Regions from separate parts of the Ruegeria sp. AP7 genome, predicted to be linked through region 3. Evidence: riboswitches for the same ligand, from Rfam matches in the RefSeq annotation. Region 3 holds a riboswitch; each other region holds the start of a gene.

Region 1 (3,960 bases), on a different contig from region 3:
GAGCACAGCCAGAGGATCAGCACCTTCTGCATATTGTCCGCTAAGTTCGGTCAAAGCACTGGCCGCATCACCGCGCAGGATCATGTCCATCAGATCCAGCACTCGACCCCGATCCGCCAGCCCGAGCATGGCGCGCACCTGATCTGCGCTGGTTTCACCCGCACCGTGCGAAATCGCCTGATCCAACAGCGAGGTTGCGTCACGGGCGGATCCTTCGGCGGCTCGGGTGATTAGCGCCAATGCGTCATCGGCGATCTGCGCATTCTCGGATTCAGCGATCTTGCGCAACAGGCCGATCATATCTTCGGGTTCGATCCGCCTCAGATCGAAACGTTGGCAGCGCGACAAAACCGTGACCGGGACCTTGCGGATCTCGGTCGTGGCGAAGATGAATTTCACATGCTCGGGTGGTTCCTCAAGCGTCTTGAGCAGCGCGTTGAAAGCGCTGGTCGATAGCATGTGGACCTCGTCGATAATGTAAATCTTGTAGCGTGCGCTGGCGGCACGGTAGCGGACACTGTCGATGATTTCACGGATGTCGTTCACACCAGTCCGGCTGGCGGCGTCCATCTCCATCACATCGACGTGGCGGCCTTCCATGATGGCGACGCAATGCTCGCACTGACCGCAGGGTTCGGTGGTGGGTTTACCTTCGCCATCAGGCCCAATGCAATTCATCCCCTTCGCGATGATCCGGGCTGTGGTTGTTTTACCGGTGCCACGGATGCCGGTCATGATAAAGGCCTGAGCGATCCGGTCCGCCTCGAACGCGTTTTCCAGTGTGCGTACCATCGCGTTCTGACCGACCAGATCGGCAAAGGTTTCAGGACGGTATTTGCGGGCAAGAACCTGGTAGGCGGGGCTTGGCGTATCGGTCATGTCTGCTCTGTCGGATTCGAGTTATGCCGCAGCGTAGAGGGCCCCGCTGTCCGCGTCCACAGCAAGCCGCGAGGATTTTCATTTTGGATTGCTGGCCGACGCGGTTAATATCGTACAGTCTAAGACCAGCCAGAAAGATTTTCTGATCAGCGTTTCGGGGGGAGCGTAGAATGGCTCAGATTGTTATCCATGCACTTCAAGTGGGCGGGGGCACGCTTGCGTTAACTTCAATGCCAGGGCGAGGAGGAGACTATTCCGGTGATCTTGATGCGGTTACCGGATGGAAGCCCGGCCTTATTCTGTCAATGACTACCGAGGTCGAGATGATCCTTGATGGCGCCAGGGATTTTGGGGCCGATGTTCGCAGCCGCGCTTGTCGCTGGGTTCATCTGCCAGTCGAGGATTACGGTATACCTTCCGACGACATTGATATGCGCTGGGTGGATGCCAGCGAGTCCGCTCGCCACGCATTATCGGGTGGAGGCCGAGTACTAATCCACTGCAAAGGCGGATGTGGCCGTTCTGGTATGGCTGTATTACGCTTAATGGTCGAGTGTGGAGAGCACCCGGACGAGGCATTGAATAGATTGCGAGCGTTACGCCCATGTGCAGTTGAAACCGACGCGCAGCTGCGCTGGGCGACTGCGCCTGCCAGTGTCTTGGTAGCCGAATAGCGATCAAGCCGACGGACGGTATTCAGCCTGCGCCCGAGTACTTCCGCCCAGGGTTAACACTTCCAGCATCGCGCAAGGCGGTCGGGACAAGGTGCCTCCAGGGATGGGGTGCGAGTCCGTGCCAAACATCAGGTCTGCATAGCTGTCCAGATGGTCGATCGCGACGTCTGAATCCGCATCACAGAACACTCGGGTTTCTTCGGGACCGGAGCGAAATCGGGCGGTGCACCCACTAGCGCAATGAGTCAAATCGCAGCTTCCTTCGATTCCGAATCCTGCGGTGGTAGTGGGGCCAGCTTTTCCAACCGAAGTGGCCAGTGCCCGTGCCATTCGTGCCAAAGCGGGGCAGTTTTTCCCGGTCCGTTGGCAAATTGTTGCCGAGAATTCATGCGTGTTGGTCTTCCAGATCATTCATGCGCCCTCCGCGCAGGGCAGGGGCATCAATCAGGAGGGACAGCATGCATGCGGTCTTGCCCTGCCCGGACACCCCGCCCGAGTTTCAGTTTCGATTTGATGGCAGGTCTCCTGACTTGCGGGTCATTGCTTTGCCGACCTTCCCGACCTTCAAGGCCAGTGGCATTTCGACATCGCTCTCCGCTTACAGTTGCGGGGGCAGTCTCGGACTGGGTTCGTTCCGGTTTTATCCGGGCAGAACCGCACCGTGTTCCCTTTTCATCCCGGCCCGGTTGGGCGCGAGAACCATCACGTCATCGCTAGCGGTACAATCGTTCGGGAGTCAAGAAGATTGATGATGGCATGTGACGCACGGTCCAGCCACGTCAACCTTGACTCGGCGCGCCTTGGGTGAACTGATCGGTTCAGTTGATTTCAGAGGGCACCATGTTGGACACACAGCAAGCGGTTGTCACCGAGGACATTCAGTTTCAGTCCGGCCCGGCAATACTGTCGGCACGGCTCTATCACCCTGTCGCAGAACCAGACAAAGTTGTTGTGATCAACGGCGCAACCGGTGTGCCCAGAGATTACTACCAGCATTTCGCAAGTTGGCTTGCAAAAGCGCACGGCATGGCCTGCCTTACCTATGACTACAGGGATTTTGGTCACTCTCTGACAGGCTCACAAAAGCAATCGCGTGTCACCATGGCGGATTGGGCGCTGATCGACATTCCGGCTGCACGGACCGAAATGCGGCGGAGGTTTCCACAGGCCAAGCTTTGGAGTATCGGGCATTCTTTGGGCGGGATGTTTGGTCCGGTCCAACCCGATATCAATCAGATCGACAGGATGATCTGTGTCTGTTCCGGTCTGGTAACGCTGAGGGATCATCCTTGGCCTTACCGTGCTTTGGCGACGTTGTTCTGGTACGGTCATGCGCCCCTGGCGGTACATGCGCTCGGGTATTTGCCCGGAAAGGCTTTGGGTTTTGGAACAAATCTGCCATCCCGAGTTTACTGGCAATGGCGCAAATGGTGCACAGCGCCCCAAAGCTATGTACCCGAAATCGGAGATACCTTGCCGGCAAACCGCTGGGCCGACATGGGCAAGCAAGTTGACATATTCGCCTTTGAGGATGATCAGGTTGTGCCCCCTGAGGCGGTTTGGCGGCTTGCCGATCTCTATGGTTCAGGTGTGCGGTGCCATCTGCTTTCGGCAAGTGAATTCGGGTTATCCGAAGTCGGCCATATCGGCGCGTTTGCCCGGCGAAACGCTGCCGTTTGGCCCCGGTTGATCGCCTAAAATGCTGGGCACCGGTAACCGGTGCCCAGAAAGGTCAAAGTCCCTTGCGGGATTTTTTCTCGTGCATCACGCTGCGCACCATTTTTCCAAACGCTTTATCGCGTGCGCGTGCCTGCGCCACCGAAGCCGAATTGTGCTGATCTTCGCGACGCAGCTTGCGCCATCGGTCCAGCCGTGCGGGATCAAGTGCCCCGGTTTCGATTGCAGCCTGTATCGCACAGCCGGGCTCGGTGTTGTGCTGACAATCTGAGAATCGACAGTTCATGCTCAGGTCCGAGATATCAGAGAACACCTCGTCCACACCCTCTTGCGCGTCCAACAGGCGTAACGCACGCATGCCGGGTGTATCGATCAACCAACCTCCGTTGCTCATTCGATGTAACGCACGCGCCGTTGTTGTGTGCCTGCCACGCGCATCATCTTCGCGAATGGCTGCGGTGGCTTGATTCTGCCCGGTGATCCCGTTGGCAAGTGTCGTCTTGCCAACGCCAGAAGATCCGACCAGGGTGCTGGTCTGTCCTTTCGGGCACCACGACAGGACCTGTTCGATATCGGACTGATCCAAGGCATTTACGGCCAAAACTGTCAGAAACGGGGCCAGTGACTGGGCCTGTTCGACATAAGCAATTGCGTTGTCGCAGGTGTCCGACTTGGTCAGAACGATCACCGGATAGCTGCCTGCCTGATGGGCCAGCGCAAGATAGCGCTC
Region 2 (3,960 bases), on a different contig from region 3:
AATCCAACGGTTGGAATAGACGCCTGGCCAGCTGGTATAGTCCGCGCCCAATGTATAGGGTCGCGGCCGGTGCACCCGCGCTGCATTCGCAAGCCTCATGGCTGAGATATAGCTTGTCGTGCGTGGTGCGATCTTGAACCCAAGATTGATAAGATCATCAATATTCAGCATCTAAATGGCTCCAATTGATCATCGGTTTGGAAAACGGGCGCGGGCGAGGCTAAGGTAAGTCTTAAGCCGGATTGCGTTGATCGGGCCCAGAGGTTTGTGCTCGGCGGTCACACGCCATGGCGAAAATGACAGGGTATCACCATCGAGCGGATCGAATTCTGCATCTTTTTCCATGATAATATCTGCGATGGGTGTAACCGTTCGATGAAACGGGTCGAGTGGTGCGTCCGGCTCTGGACCGCAGGCCCATCTGACGCGGTTGTCGAGCGGATCGAAGTCGCCATCGTTTCGCGGTGGTTCGATTATACAGAACTCAAATCGATTGCCGTCACTGGCGACGTCCTGACGGAGTTTCAGGCTGATGCCGTCATGCTCGTCCACCGGTTTGGTTGCTACCTTATGTCGAACGCTGCGGGCGAGGTATCGTACTGTCAGGTCAGTCCCCAGCCGATAGGGCGTCGTTGACCAGAAATGCGCCTCGAATGGCGACTGCATGTAGTTCGAGGCAAAATCGCTCGCAGTCTGAAGACTTCGCCTGCCTTTTTGTGTGGCAAATGCGCGAAACAGGGCCACCAACCCTCGAGTGATCAGCTTCAATGACCAGCTGCGACGCTTATTTGCCGCGTGTTGTAGGGCTTGCAGAGTAGCGATCAGTCTGCTTAGCCGTTCATAATCGTCGGAAAGGTAGCTGGGGAAAGTGTCCCGATCGACAAGAACAAAGTCGAACTCATCGCTGATTTGCGAGATGTTGAGTTGTGAAAGTGCCTCGACGTCGATCAGTTTGGTGCCCGGCACATCAAATAGCTTGACCGCCATTCCATGGGCATCGGTTTTACGATCATCCAGATGCGCACCGTTGGAAAAGCGAACTGCTGCAGAATAACTTACTGCTTTTTCGAAAAGGCCATGGCGCAACCTTTCCGGCAGATCGTCCCGGATTGTGAAAGTGGCTTTGACACATCCATGGCTGCGCCCATGTTGCGCTCTTAACCTTCGACCTTTCCACTTCGCGATCGCTTCAAAATTCTGATCGATGATATCGTCAACCACGTCTTCAGGTGAAGTGTTTGGCAAAGAATGTGTCACGAACCCCCTTTTCCCGAGCAAGCCCAGGCAATAATTAACCTCTACAAAAATATCCGACAGCCAGCCCCTTCTAAATGCCCGTAGATTAACCCTTTTTGGTTTTTCTTTCAAACGAAGTGACTTATGGCAGCCTTATTGCCTCATTCCCTTCGATGTCAAACAGCCGTTTTCGCGTCAGAATGAAGTATACCGGTCAATAGTTGGTAGGGTGGGATTCATCGATTTACGACTTCAAAACGGACACGGTTGGCGCCGTATTCGCTAGTGTTGCGTTGGCTTACTTTCGAAGACTTAAGCTTGGAGAAAGTTATTGACGCATTTCTTGATCTCGGGCACTCAGGCAGCAGATGGTTCCCAACGATACGTCAGAGGGATGAAAAGGGAATACGGTGAGGAATGCCAAGCGGCGCCAATTCCGTAACTGCCCCCGCAACTGTAAGCGGTGAGCTATGCCAAATAGCCACTGACCCCAAGGGTCGGGAAGGTTGGCCAAGCGCAGACCCGCAAGTCAGGAGACCTGCCATCAATTGTTCAACCAACCCGGGGCGGGGCGTCCTGGAAGGAGGTATTGATGACACGTTTCACACGTGTGCACACGACTGGCAGCTTCCGTCTGCGCTTGGAAACAAGCGGAGTGAGAAATGCGAAAATAGCTGATCAATACATTGTCGACAACGTGAACCGCCGATGCGGGGAGCCCAACGCGGTGTTCAGAATAATCAGAGCGTTACGATATAACATTGCAAAAACTTTAATTGCGCAATAAACGGTGGCGAGATGACGAACAATGTTGATCATATCCTTCTTGTCTGCGCGAGCTGCAGAAGTGGCGAAAGTGCAGACAAAGTACCCCAGGCGTTGAAGCATATATTGCCGAGGGAATTTGTGATCCGCTCTGTGAATTGTATGGCGGGTTGTGAAAGGCCAACCACCATCGGCTTTCAGGCCCGTGGCAAAGCACAATATCTATTTGGTGACATTTCTACAGATGAAGATTTGGACGCGATCGTTGAATTTGCCCATCAGTATCTGCGCAGTGGCGATGGTTGGACAAATGCCACTGATCGGCCACGGGCATTGTTCACGAAAACTCTCTCACGCCTGCCGCGTATTGAGCTTGAGGAAGCGCTATGACCAAGCAAAGCTTTCTGATTGCCGAAAATCTGGAATATTACGCGCTTAACGGAGATATCTTGTTGCAAGGCGTTTCGTTCGCCTTGGACGAGGGCGCTATTCTTGCGATCGCTGGTCCGAACGGGGCAGGTAAAACAACGCTTTTGAATCTACTCTGTGGTGCCGAAGCACTGGCATTGGGGGATGTGCGTATGAATGGACAAAGCCTCAAGCACCTATCCGCAAAAGAACGCGCCCGCATGATAGCCGTTGTCAGCCAGCAGGAATTTCCTGATGGGCGTCTGTCACTGCGTGATTATGTGGCATTGGGTCAGATTCCCATTCGCGCAGATCGCTCGGCCGAAGATCATGCATGCGAACTGAACCGGATACTTGACCTCACTGATCTGGCTCCATTGGCAGAAAAGCGGATGGCTCAGCTTTCTGGGGGCGAGCGTCAGCGTGCGCATATTGCGCGCGCCTTGGCACAAAACCCCTCTTTGCTGTTTCTCGATGAACCCACCAATCATCTGGATCCAGACGCAAAGGGGCGGATGCTATCGCTGGTCGCCGATCTTGGGGTCACAGTGGTAATGATCGTGCACGATCTGGTCATGATCCCTGAATTCGCCACACATGTTGCTTTGATGAAATCCACGCGCCTGACCGGATTTGGCACGGTCGCCGAAGTTCTGACGCCCGAACGGGTCCGTGAAACCTTTGGCGTGGATTATCTGTGCTTTCACCATGAGGGTCGCGTGATACCGGCTCTTGATATCCGAAGAACCACTGTTTCTACATAAACTCAGGAGAATATTGATGAAACACATCTGGTCCGTGGCTTTGGTCACTGCCATTGCAAGTAGCGCTGCAGCGCAGGAAGTCACCGTAGACAATTGCGGCGAACCCCTTGTGTTTGAGACGTTGCCGGAACGGTTGGTCGTGCATGACATGAACATGACGGATATGGCTTTTGCTTTGGGGCTACAGGACAAGATCGTCGGCCTCACCGGGATCACCGGCTGGTACAAGACCAGCCCGGAATTCGATACCTTGCGGGGTGACATTCCGGAGCTAGCGCCGAAATACCCCACTGTTGAGAACCTCGTCGCAGCGGACCCAGATTTGTTTTTCGCGGGCTGGTATTATGGAATGAAACCGGGTGGGGATGTGACACCAGCCACATTGGAGCCCTTCGGGATCAAAACCATGATCCTGACCGAAAGCTGTGTGCATTTGGACAAGGATCGCCCCGAGTCCAGCATGGACCTGCTGTTTGACGATGTTCTGCGTCTTGGCAAGGTTATGCAGGTCGAGGACAAGGCCGAGGCGCTAGTGAGCGAATGGAAAGACGAATTGGCCGCGATCGAGGCGCAAACGACCGAGTTGCCGAAACCTCGAGTTTTCTTGTTGGATGGTCCGGCGGATGCACCGTTCACTGCTGGGAAGTTTGCCATTCCCGATGCTATGATCGCTGCGGCGGGTGGTGAGAATGTCACCCATGACATGGATACAAGCTGGGGGCGTAGTTCCTGGGAAGCCGTGGCCGCATCTAACCCCGAATTCCTGGTGCTGCTGGATTATCAGACC
Region 3 (3,960 bases):
ACCCTCGATCGCTTCGCCAGCGGGGAAAACCCCCGCGATGACCTTGTGTGCGAGGGCCGAAATCGGTGTGAGCATCAGCGTGGCAATAACAACCAGTTGTTTCATGTTAAAACCGCCTTTTTGAACAGTTCCGGTTTCACCTTGCGCGCCAACATCACGGCAAACCCCGTAAGCATGGCTTCAATGCCCATAACCGGTATATGGGCGAAAAACACCAGCTTGGCCGCAGGCAGGAACGCGTCACCGGACATCGCCAGTGAAATGGCAACAAACGCGGTTGTGGCTGCGATTGAGAACGCCCCCCCGATACCGCCCCAAATCGCCCCCTGAATGGCCGAGCCTCGGGCGATGAGGCGGCCAAAGATCATCCAGGTCAGTACCGCTGGCAGAGCAATGTTCACGGTATTGATCCCCAAAACGGTCAGTCCACCAAATCCAAAGAAAACAGCCTGTAACAGCAGCCCGACAAACAAGGCCGGAAAGGCGGCCCAACCGAGTAGAAGCCCGGCCAGGCCATTCAGGATCAGATGCACAGAAGATGGGCCAATCGGCACATGAATCAGCGAAGCAACGAAGAAACTGGCTGACAGAACACCCGCTGTGGGAATGCGATCCAGATCCAGCGACCTCAGCCCCATTGCAATCCCGCCTGCAGCAGCGATCGCACCGCCGATTACGACAGGGTTCGAAAGAGCACCATCTACAATGTGCATAAGGGCCTACTCCAGATCCCAGGCGCGGATCCAGATCACGGCATCCTGGCTCAGCTCTTTACCTTCATGCTCGGTTTTCGGACCAGAGCCCAGAGCGGCGAAACCCCAGTAACCGGCTTTGGGTACACCAAAACTGAAATATCCATTCTCGTCCGAAATCGCGACCAGTGCACCACCTGGCAGCGGCGACACCGTCGGTGCAGCGGCGCCCGTGCCTTTCAGGTCAGGGGCGGCGGCGATGTATTCGATCTCAATCTCGACCCCTGCAACTGGTTTGCCCTCGCTCAGCACGCGACCCGTGAAAGTTGAGCCCGCAATGATGTTGTAGGGCTTGTTCAGCGGCAGGATTTCTGTTGCCAGACCTTGCGGCTGATCCCAGTCGGTGGGCAGTTCATTTCGGTTCAGATAGGCCTTGGTGATCTGCTGGATATAAATATCCTCAGATTCTTCGTAGTAGGGCGCAGGAACGGTCACCACCACATAGTCGCCCGAACGCTTCACCGGGACCGAGCCTTTGAACGCCTTGGCGCTGTTGTCTGGGCCGTCAAATGTGGTTTCTTCCAATGTGTCCAGCAGATCGGTTTTACTGCCGTTGTGGATCACATAGAATTCTTCCGGTTTTTCAAGCGTCATCACATGACCGGCTTCAAACGGGTGCCAGAATATCAGCTTTACCGGCACATCACCGGGTCGCTCGATCATCGTGTTTTCTGTGTATTCCAGTAGGAAATGAGCGCTCGCAAACGTAGGCATCACTGCAGCAGCTGCGGCTGCCAAAAACAATATCTTCAAAACTCAGTCCTTCTCAGGTCGCGCCTTCCCCGGCACATATTTGGTTTTGACTTGGGGAGGGCCCGCGTCCGTTCGTCGACCGAGACAAACGGATACAGCGCACACCCCGTCGCCGACAATGAGCACCCTTTCCGAGGGCGCGTGTTCGGCAGGTCTCCTGACTTGCGGGTCAAAGCGCTATGCTGGCCTTCCCGGGATATCCCAGTGGCATTGTCAGCCGCGCTCGCCGCTTACAGTTGCGGGGGCAGTTGCAGATTTGGCGCGAAGAGCACCGTACTACATTCCCTATTGCTTCCGGGGGAATCCCCCGGAACCGAACATGGCGTGTTCATGCCAGAACATGCAAAGCGCGGTCAACAATCGTTTCCGTCACTAAGCAGGCCATTTGCGAAATTAGAGTACCCACATTCGCTCGATCAGTATCGGATCGATCCTGACAGCTTCATCACAGCCGTATTACAGCCATCTTATCTTGCGTCATGTCATGCATGGTGTAGCCGATACCGCCGGTGTTGTACCCTGATTGACGGCGACCCGCGAATGGCATCCAGTCGACCCGAAAAGCAGTATGATCGTTCACCATGACGGCCGTGGCGTCCAAATACCGCACGGCATGCATTGCTGTATCCAGGGATTTGGTAAAGACCGACGCCTGAAATGCAAAAGGAAGAGCGTTTGCAGCGTCGTATGCAGCACTAAGATCATCATATTCATAAACACAAACAACCGGCCCGAAGATTTCGGAGGTGGACACACTCGCATCAGCCGGTGGGTTTAGAAGGACAGTCGGTGCATAGGTCGTTCGGCCCAGCCGTTTACCCCCTGTCATTACGCGGGCACCTCCCGCAACCGCTTCGTCTACCCATTGTTCTACGCGATCAACTTCACCCGGACGGATCAGTGGCCCACATTCCACGCTGGCGTCACGGGCATCACCCACCTTCAGCGCTGACGCGGCTTCTGCCAACTTTCGAGCGACCGTTTCCGCCATCCCTGATGGAGCAAAAACACGCTGAACCGAGACACAAACTTGACCGGAATGATAAAATCCACCCTTGGTCAACAAGGGGATCATGGCATCAATGTCGGCTGTCTCATCGATGATAACTGGCGCCGCTCCGCCGTGCTCCAACGCGCATCGCGTCCCCGGCGCCAGCTTCGAGCGCAGCATCCACCCGACACGTGCCGATCCGATGAAAGAAAAGAATCCGACGCGCGCGTCCGTGATCATCCGTTCAGCTACATCATTTTGGCAAATCGCCAGATGGCACCACTCCTTTGGCAGGCCAGCCTCATACAGGATGTCGACAAATGCTTCGCATGACAGTGGTGTATCAAGCGCCGGTTTGACGAGGACCGGGCATCCAGTGGCCACAGCCGGGGCCACCTGATGTACGATCAAGTTCAACGGATGGTTAAACGCGCTTGCGGCAACCACAACGCCGATGGGTTCACGCTGTGTAAAGGCAATCCGACCCGATCCTGCTACTGTCAGATCCATCGGTATTTCCCGGCCCGCCATCTGCCCGATTTCATGGATACACAGTTCGACACCATCAATAGCACGTGCCACTTCGATGCGCGCGTCAATCAAGGGTTTGCCACCTTCGCTGGCGATCAGCATCGCAAGGTCTTCCGCGCGGCCGGACATGATCCGGGCTGCATTCTTCAGAACCTCAATCCGCCTGTAAGCAGGCAACCAAGTGCCCCGATCACGGTGCAGACCGTGTGCCACGTTCAGCATCACATTGATATCGTTCCAGCTTTTAACCTCGACACTGCCGATTTTCTCAAGATCAAACGGGTTCAGAACTTCAACAACATTACTCATATCAGACAGACCTTCGCCGCAAGCTCATCAATGAGGACACGTTGGTTTTCACTGTAATCGACCGGCAAGTCGATCAGATGCACACCACCTGCTTCAAACGCTTTTTCAAAGGTAGGCACCAGATCTTCTGTCCTTTCGACCCGATGACCCGCAGCACCATAGCTGTTGGCGTATTGCACAAAATCAGGATTCTTGAATTCCAATCCCCAATCATCAAACCCCGCATGCGACTGCTTCCAACGGATCATTCCGTACGAGCTGTCATTCAGAACAGTAACAACCAGATTGAGGCCAAGACGAACGGCGGTTTCAATCTCCTGGCTGTTCATCATGAACCCTCCGTCACCGCAAATGGCCATGACCCTGCGTTCGGGATATAGCTTCGCTGCCATCATGGCCGAAGGTAAACCTGCCCCCATGGTGGCAAGCGCGTTGTCCAACAAAACCGTATTGGGCTGATAGGCCTGATAATTTCTGGCGTACCAAATTTTGTAGATACCGTTGTCCAAAGCGATGATATCGCAATCCCCCATGACTTTGCGTGTGTCAGCTACAAACCGCTGGGGGATGACCGGAAAGCGCGGATCATCAGCGCGTTCTGATGTGTGTAGATCGGTCTCGTTT
Region 4 (3,960 bases), on a different contig from region 3:
AGATGGCGCACCTGAACACCCGGAGTCGGATCAAGCGCGGGCAATCCCTGGCACAAGCTACGCTCACCCTGATACGAAGCAGCGATATGGACGTCCACAAAACCGGCTTCCAGTTGCCCGGCAATGACATCCAGATGATCAACGCAAATGCCTGCCGCGACTTTCTTCAAGGACGCTCTAAACTCCTGCCCCAAATTTGATGCAGCACTTTTGTGAAAAATCACAATTGCGTCCCTGCAGGAGTCTACAAATCGCCGACACGCATGTACCCGAGAGGCTTTGGGAGCCAACACGACTTCGAATGTGTATCGCTCCGATAAATGCGCGCGCGCCATTGCAGCCAACTGGTCAACACGCATCGCCTTGCCACCCATTGTTTTCTGGCCGATGCGATATGCAAAGATCACTTTCATGTCCGAGTTGCTAAGCTACGCATAGCGCAACGTTCCTCCGAAGCGGGGCCAACTCTCTGAAACTGCATCGCAAATTGAATTGGGTTCGTGGCCTCTGGATCAATTGTCAGAGTGTTATCCAACTGATCAATGAAAGCTACTTCCAAGTCGAGTGGTTTCCAATCCAAATCCGATCGCTGCAACCAGGCAATCAACTCCAATTAATGTGCTTAATTCTTGCAACGCCAGAGCTCAACACATCACAAAGAACCAAAGAGTTGAAGGGCCTTCATCAAAATCAAGTAATCTCTTTATCTTGACCTCAAGCACTCCGTCGATATTGCGGGATCACCTCATAGCCCGGCTTTTCTGGCTCATCGTCCAGCATCTCGGCTGGAAATCCCGGTGCCCGAATCTCAAGCCCGGTCGCATCCTCCAGCCGCCTGATGATGTTGGGAGATAGCTCTCTCTCTCCATAGCGAGAGATCCCGTCCTCAAAAATCTTGATCATCACCGGGTTTATCTCCAGCGGCACCCCGGCGCGGTCGGCGACCTCCTGAAACAGACCGATATCCTTTTTGACCAGATCCATGGTGAATGAAATATCGCGGGACCCATTCAGAATCACTTGGCTTTCCGTTTCGTGCACAAATGATGTACCCGACGAAATTTTGATCGCCTCATAGGTCGTGCCAAGATCCATCCCTGCGGCCTTTGCGGTCACCAAAGCCTCGGCGCAAGTGATCAGATTTGCGGTTGCCAAATAGTTTGTCAGCACCTTCAACACTGAGGCCGATCCCAAATCGCCTGTGTGCAAAACGCGGCGCCCCATCGTCGTCAGGAACGGCAGAATGCGCTCAAATGTTTCTCGATCGCAGCCTGCGAAGATCGAAATATTGCCCGTAGCCGCCCGATGACACCCGCCCGATACCGGGCAATCGACTGCAGCCCCCCCACGTTCGATCACCGAAGCACCCAATCGTTTTACTTCCGATTCGTCTGTGGTGGACATTTCCATCCAGATCTTACCGGATGTCACTTCGGACAGCATCTCCTGCATTACCGCGTCCGAGGCGGCAGGAGATGGCAGACAGGTAATCACGGCGTCACAATCACGCATCAATTGGGCGGGGCTTTTAGCTGCCTTCGCACCCTGCGCGACAAAACCAGACACAAGATCAGGGTTGAGGTCATGAACGGTCAGGTCAATCCCATTGCGCAGCAGCGAGCCCGACAATTTTCCGCCCACGTTTCCCAGCCCGATGAAGCCTACTTTCATATGACGCTCTCCCTGTTCGTCTTTCGATGCACATGCGAACACGCCTGTTGACCTAAGTCATGCCGTCCAGCGACCCTCAGAGGTCGCTTTTTTGCCCCTGTACGCACAGTTGAGCGAGACTCGCTTGACAAGGGGGGTGATGCTGTCCCAAGAGCCAAGTGTTGGTGTCTGCAGCAGCAGATGAAAAGGGAATGCGTCAGCGGATTTTCCGTCAAACGCAGCCGCCCCCGCGACCGTGACCGGAGAGGGTGCCCAAGCCACTGGCGAATGCCGGGAAGGCGGGACATCCGACAGAGCGCCGCTCTGACATCCGCAAGCCGGGAGACCTGCCAACGCCCGAAGATGAAACCGGACGGGGTGTTCCGGTGTGGGGCTTTGATCGGCCCGCATGAAACCCCGTCCCCCACGAAGAGGATTTGGGGGATGAGAGACATGACCGAGACCACACCGGTCGAACTGCTGGTCTGCACCACCTGTCGTCGCGGCCTACCCGTCGAAGACGACGCCCAACGCCCCGGCACATTGCTGCACAAAGCGCTTGAACAGGCCGCCCTGCCGGAAGGCATCACCCTGAAAGCAGTAGAATGCCTTTCAAACTGCGATGAGGGTTGTTCTATCGTGCTGCGTGGCGGACCTGATCGCTGGACATTCGTTTACGAACACCTCAGCGAAACCGATCACGTCGAAACCATCATTGAAGGTGCCACCAAGTACCTTAATACCGAGGACGGGCTGGTCAAATGGCGTGAACGCCCCGAACACTTCCGCAAGAATTGCGCGGCCCGTATTCCCCCGATTGGAGCCCTGAAATGAGCAATCTCGAAAAACTGCCCGTCACCGTGATCACCGGCTTTCTGGGCTCGGGCAAAACGACGCTGGTCAAGCATTTGATGCAGAACCCGCAAGGCAAGCGCTTGGCTGTTGTAGTCAATGAGTTCGGCGATGTGGGTGTCGATGGCGATATCCTGAAATCCTGCGCAATCCCGGATTGCCCAGCAGAAAACATCATGGAACTGGCCAATGGCTGCATCTGCTGCACTGTGGCCGACGATTTCATTCCCACGATCGAAGCGCTTATGGCCTTGGAGCCGCGCCCCGATCACATCCTGATCGAAACTTCGGGCCTGGCCCTGCCCAAGCCGCTGCTTAAAGCGTTCGACTGGCCAGACATTCGCTCGAAAACCACCGTCGACGGCGTGATCGCTTTGGCCGATGCCGAAGCTGTTGCCGCTGGTCGGTTTGCACCCAATGTCGAAGCGGTAGACGCCCAGCGCCTTGCCGATGAGTCGATCGACCACGAGACGCCACTATCGGAAGTGTTTGAAGATCAGATCTCCTGCGCCGACATCATCCTGCTGACCAAGCCCGATCTGGCTGGTCCCGAAGGTGTCGCCAAAGCCAAAGAGGTCATCGCGGCCGAAGCCCCTCGCCCCCTACCCGTCGTCGAAGTCGCAGAAGGTGTCGTGGACGTGCGCGTTGTCTTGGGCCTTGAAGCTGCTGCCGAGGACGACATGGAAGCGCGTCCCAGCCATCATGATGGTCATCACGATCACGAGCATGACGATTTTGAAAGCATCATCGTCGAACTGCCGGAACAGACTGATCCGCTGGATCTGGTCGCCAAGATCGAACGCCTGGCAAAGGAACTGAACATCCTGCGCGTCAAAGGCTATGCCGCGGTTCAGGGCAAGCCCATGCGCCTGCTGGTACAGGCCGTCGGCTCGCGGGTACGTCATCAGTATGACCGCCCGTGGGAACCTGGTGAAGAGCGCCGCTCGCGCCTTGTGGTCATCGCCGAGCATGATGATATCAAAGAGGCCGAAATCCGTGATATCCTTGTGGGTGTGACCGAGGCCGCCGAGTAAGATTCATGCACGTCGTCTTCCGCGAAAGCCACGGGTTAGAGGAAACCGAGACCCCAACCGATCTGGGCCAGAGCCCGGCGGACTTGGTGGTGCTGTCCTTTTCTGACAGTGATCTTGGCGCTTTCGCGGCGGGCTGGCATCGCGGTGGCGGGCCAGACGGGCGCATGCCAACCCTGCGGTTGGCCAACCTGACAGCTCTAAAACATCCCCTGTCAGTCGACACATATGTTGAACAGACGCTCGAGGGGGCCAAAGGCATCTTGATCCGCCTGATTGGCGGCGTGCCATATTGGTCTTACGGCTTGCAGCAGGTTCTGGCACTGGCACAGGCCAAGGGGATCGCATTGGCTGTCCTGCCTGCGGACGGGCGCGAGGATACGCGGCTGGATGAGTACTCCACCCTGCCCGTCTCAACCCTGCGGCG

What was found. Region 3 has a riboswitch for cobalamin ahead of ACR0KN_RS17865 (DUF4198 domain-containing protein). Riboswitches for the same ligand answer to the same signal wherever they lie in the genome.
Region 1: it holds a riboswitch for cobalamin, as region 3 does, so the genes downstream of both, ACR0KN_RS13200 (hypothetical protein) here and ACR0KN_RS17865 (DUF4198 domain-containing protein) in region 3, are expected to answer to the same signal.
Region 2: it holds a riboswitch for cobalamin, as region 3 does, so the genes downstream of both, ACR0KN_RS12320 (DUF1636 family protein) here and ACR0KN_RS17865 (DUF4198 domain-containing protein) in region 3, are expected to answer to the same signal.
Region 4: it holds a riboswitch for cobalamin, as region 3 does, so the genes downstream of both, ACR0KN_RS00315 (DUF1636 family protein) here and ACR0KN_RS17865 (DUF4198 domain-containing protein) in region 3, are expected to answer to the same signal.

The regions. Positions count from the first base shown of each region.
Region 1 is NZ_JBQFVT010000006.1:138,781-142,740, forward strand. It holds gene ACR0KN_RS13190 (DNA polymerase III subunit gamma/tau) at 1-879, opposite strand, end outside; gene ACR0KN_RS13195 (protein-tyrosine phosphatase family protein) at 1,050-1,553, shown strand; gene ACR0KN_RS13200 (hypothetical protein) at 1,557-1,964, opposite strand; cobalamin riboswitch at 2,052-2,272, opposite strand; gene ACR0KN_RS13205 (alpha/beta hydrolase family protein) at 2,394-3,251, shown strand; gene rsgA (ribosome small subunit-dependent GTPase A) at 3,286-3,960, opposite strand, start outside.
Region 2 is NZ_JBQFVT010000005.1:256,373-260,332, reverse strand. It holds gene ACR0KN_RS12330 (peroxidase family protein) at 1-171, opposite strand, end outside; gene ACR0KN_RS12325 (catalase family protein) at 190-1,257, opposite strand; cobalamin riboswitch at 1,589-1,796, shown strand; gene ACR0KN_RS12320 (DUF1636 family protein) at 2,035-2,391, shown strand; gene ACR0KN_RS12315 (ABC transporter ATP-binding protein) at 2,388-3,173, shown strand; gene ACR0KN_RS12310 (ABC transporter substrate-binding protein) at 3,190-3,960, shown strand, end outside.
Region 3 is NZ_JBQFVT010000012.1:22,002-25,961, forward strand. It holds gene ACR0KN_RS17855 (cobalt ABC transporter permease) at 1-105, opposite strand, end outside; gene cbiM (cobalt transporter CbiM) at 102-713, opposite strand; gene ACR0KN_RS17865 (DUF4198 domain-containing protein) at 720-1,505, opposite strand; cobalamin riboswitch at 1,636-1,838, opposite strand; gene ACR0KN_RS17870 (aldehyde dehydrogenase family protein) at 1,951-3,336, opposite strand; gene ACR0KN_RS17875 (acetolactate synthase large subunit) at 3,333-3,960, opposite strand, start outside.
Region 4 is NZ_JBQFVT010000001.1:65,385-69,344, reverse strand. It holds gene ACR0KN_RS00325 (hypothetical protein) at 1-170, opposite strand, end outside; gene ACR0KN_RS00320 (NAD(P)-dependent oxidoreductase) at 715-1,671, opposite strand; cobalamin riboswitch at 1,817-2,019, shown strand; gene ACR0KN_RS00315 (DUF1636 family protein) at 2,104-2,484, shown strand; gene cobW (cobalamin biosynthesis protein CobW) at 2,481-3,536, shown strand; gene cobN (cobaltochelatase subunit CobN) at 3,542-3,960, shown strand, end outside.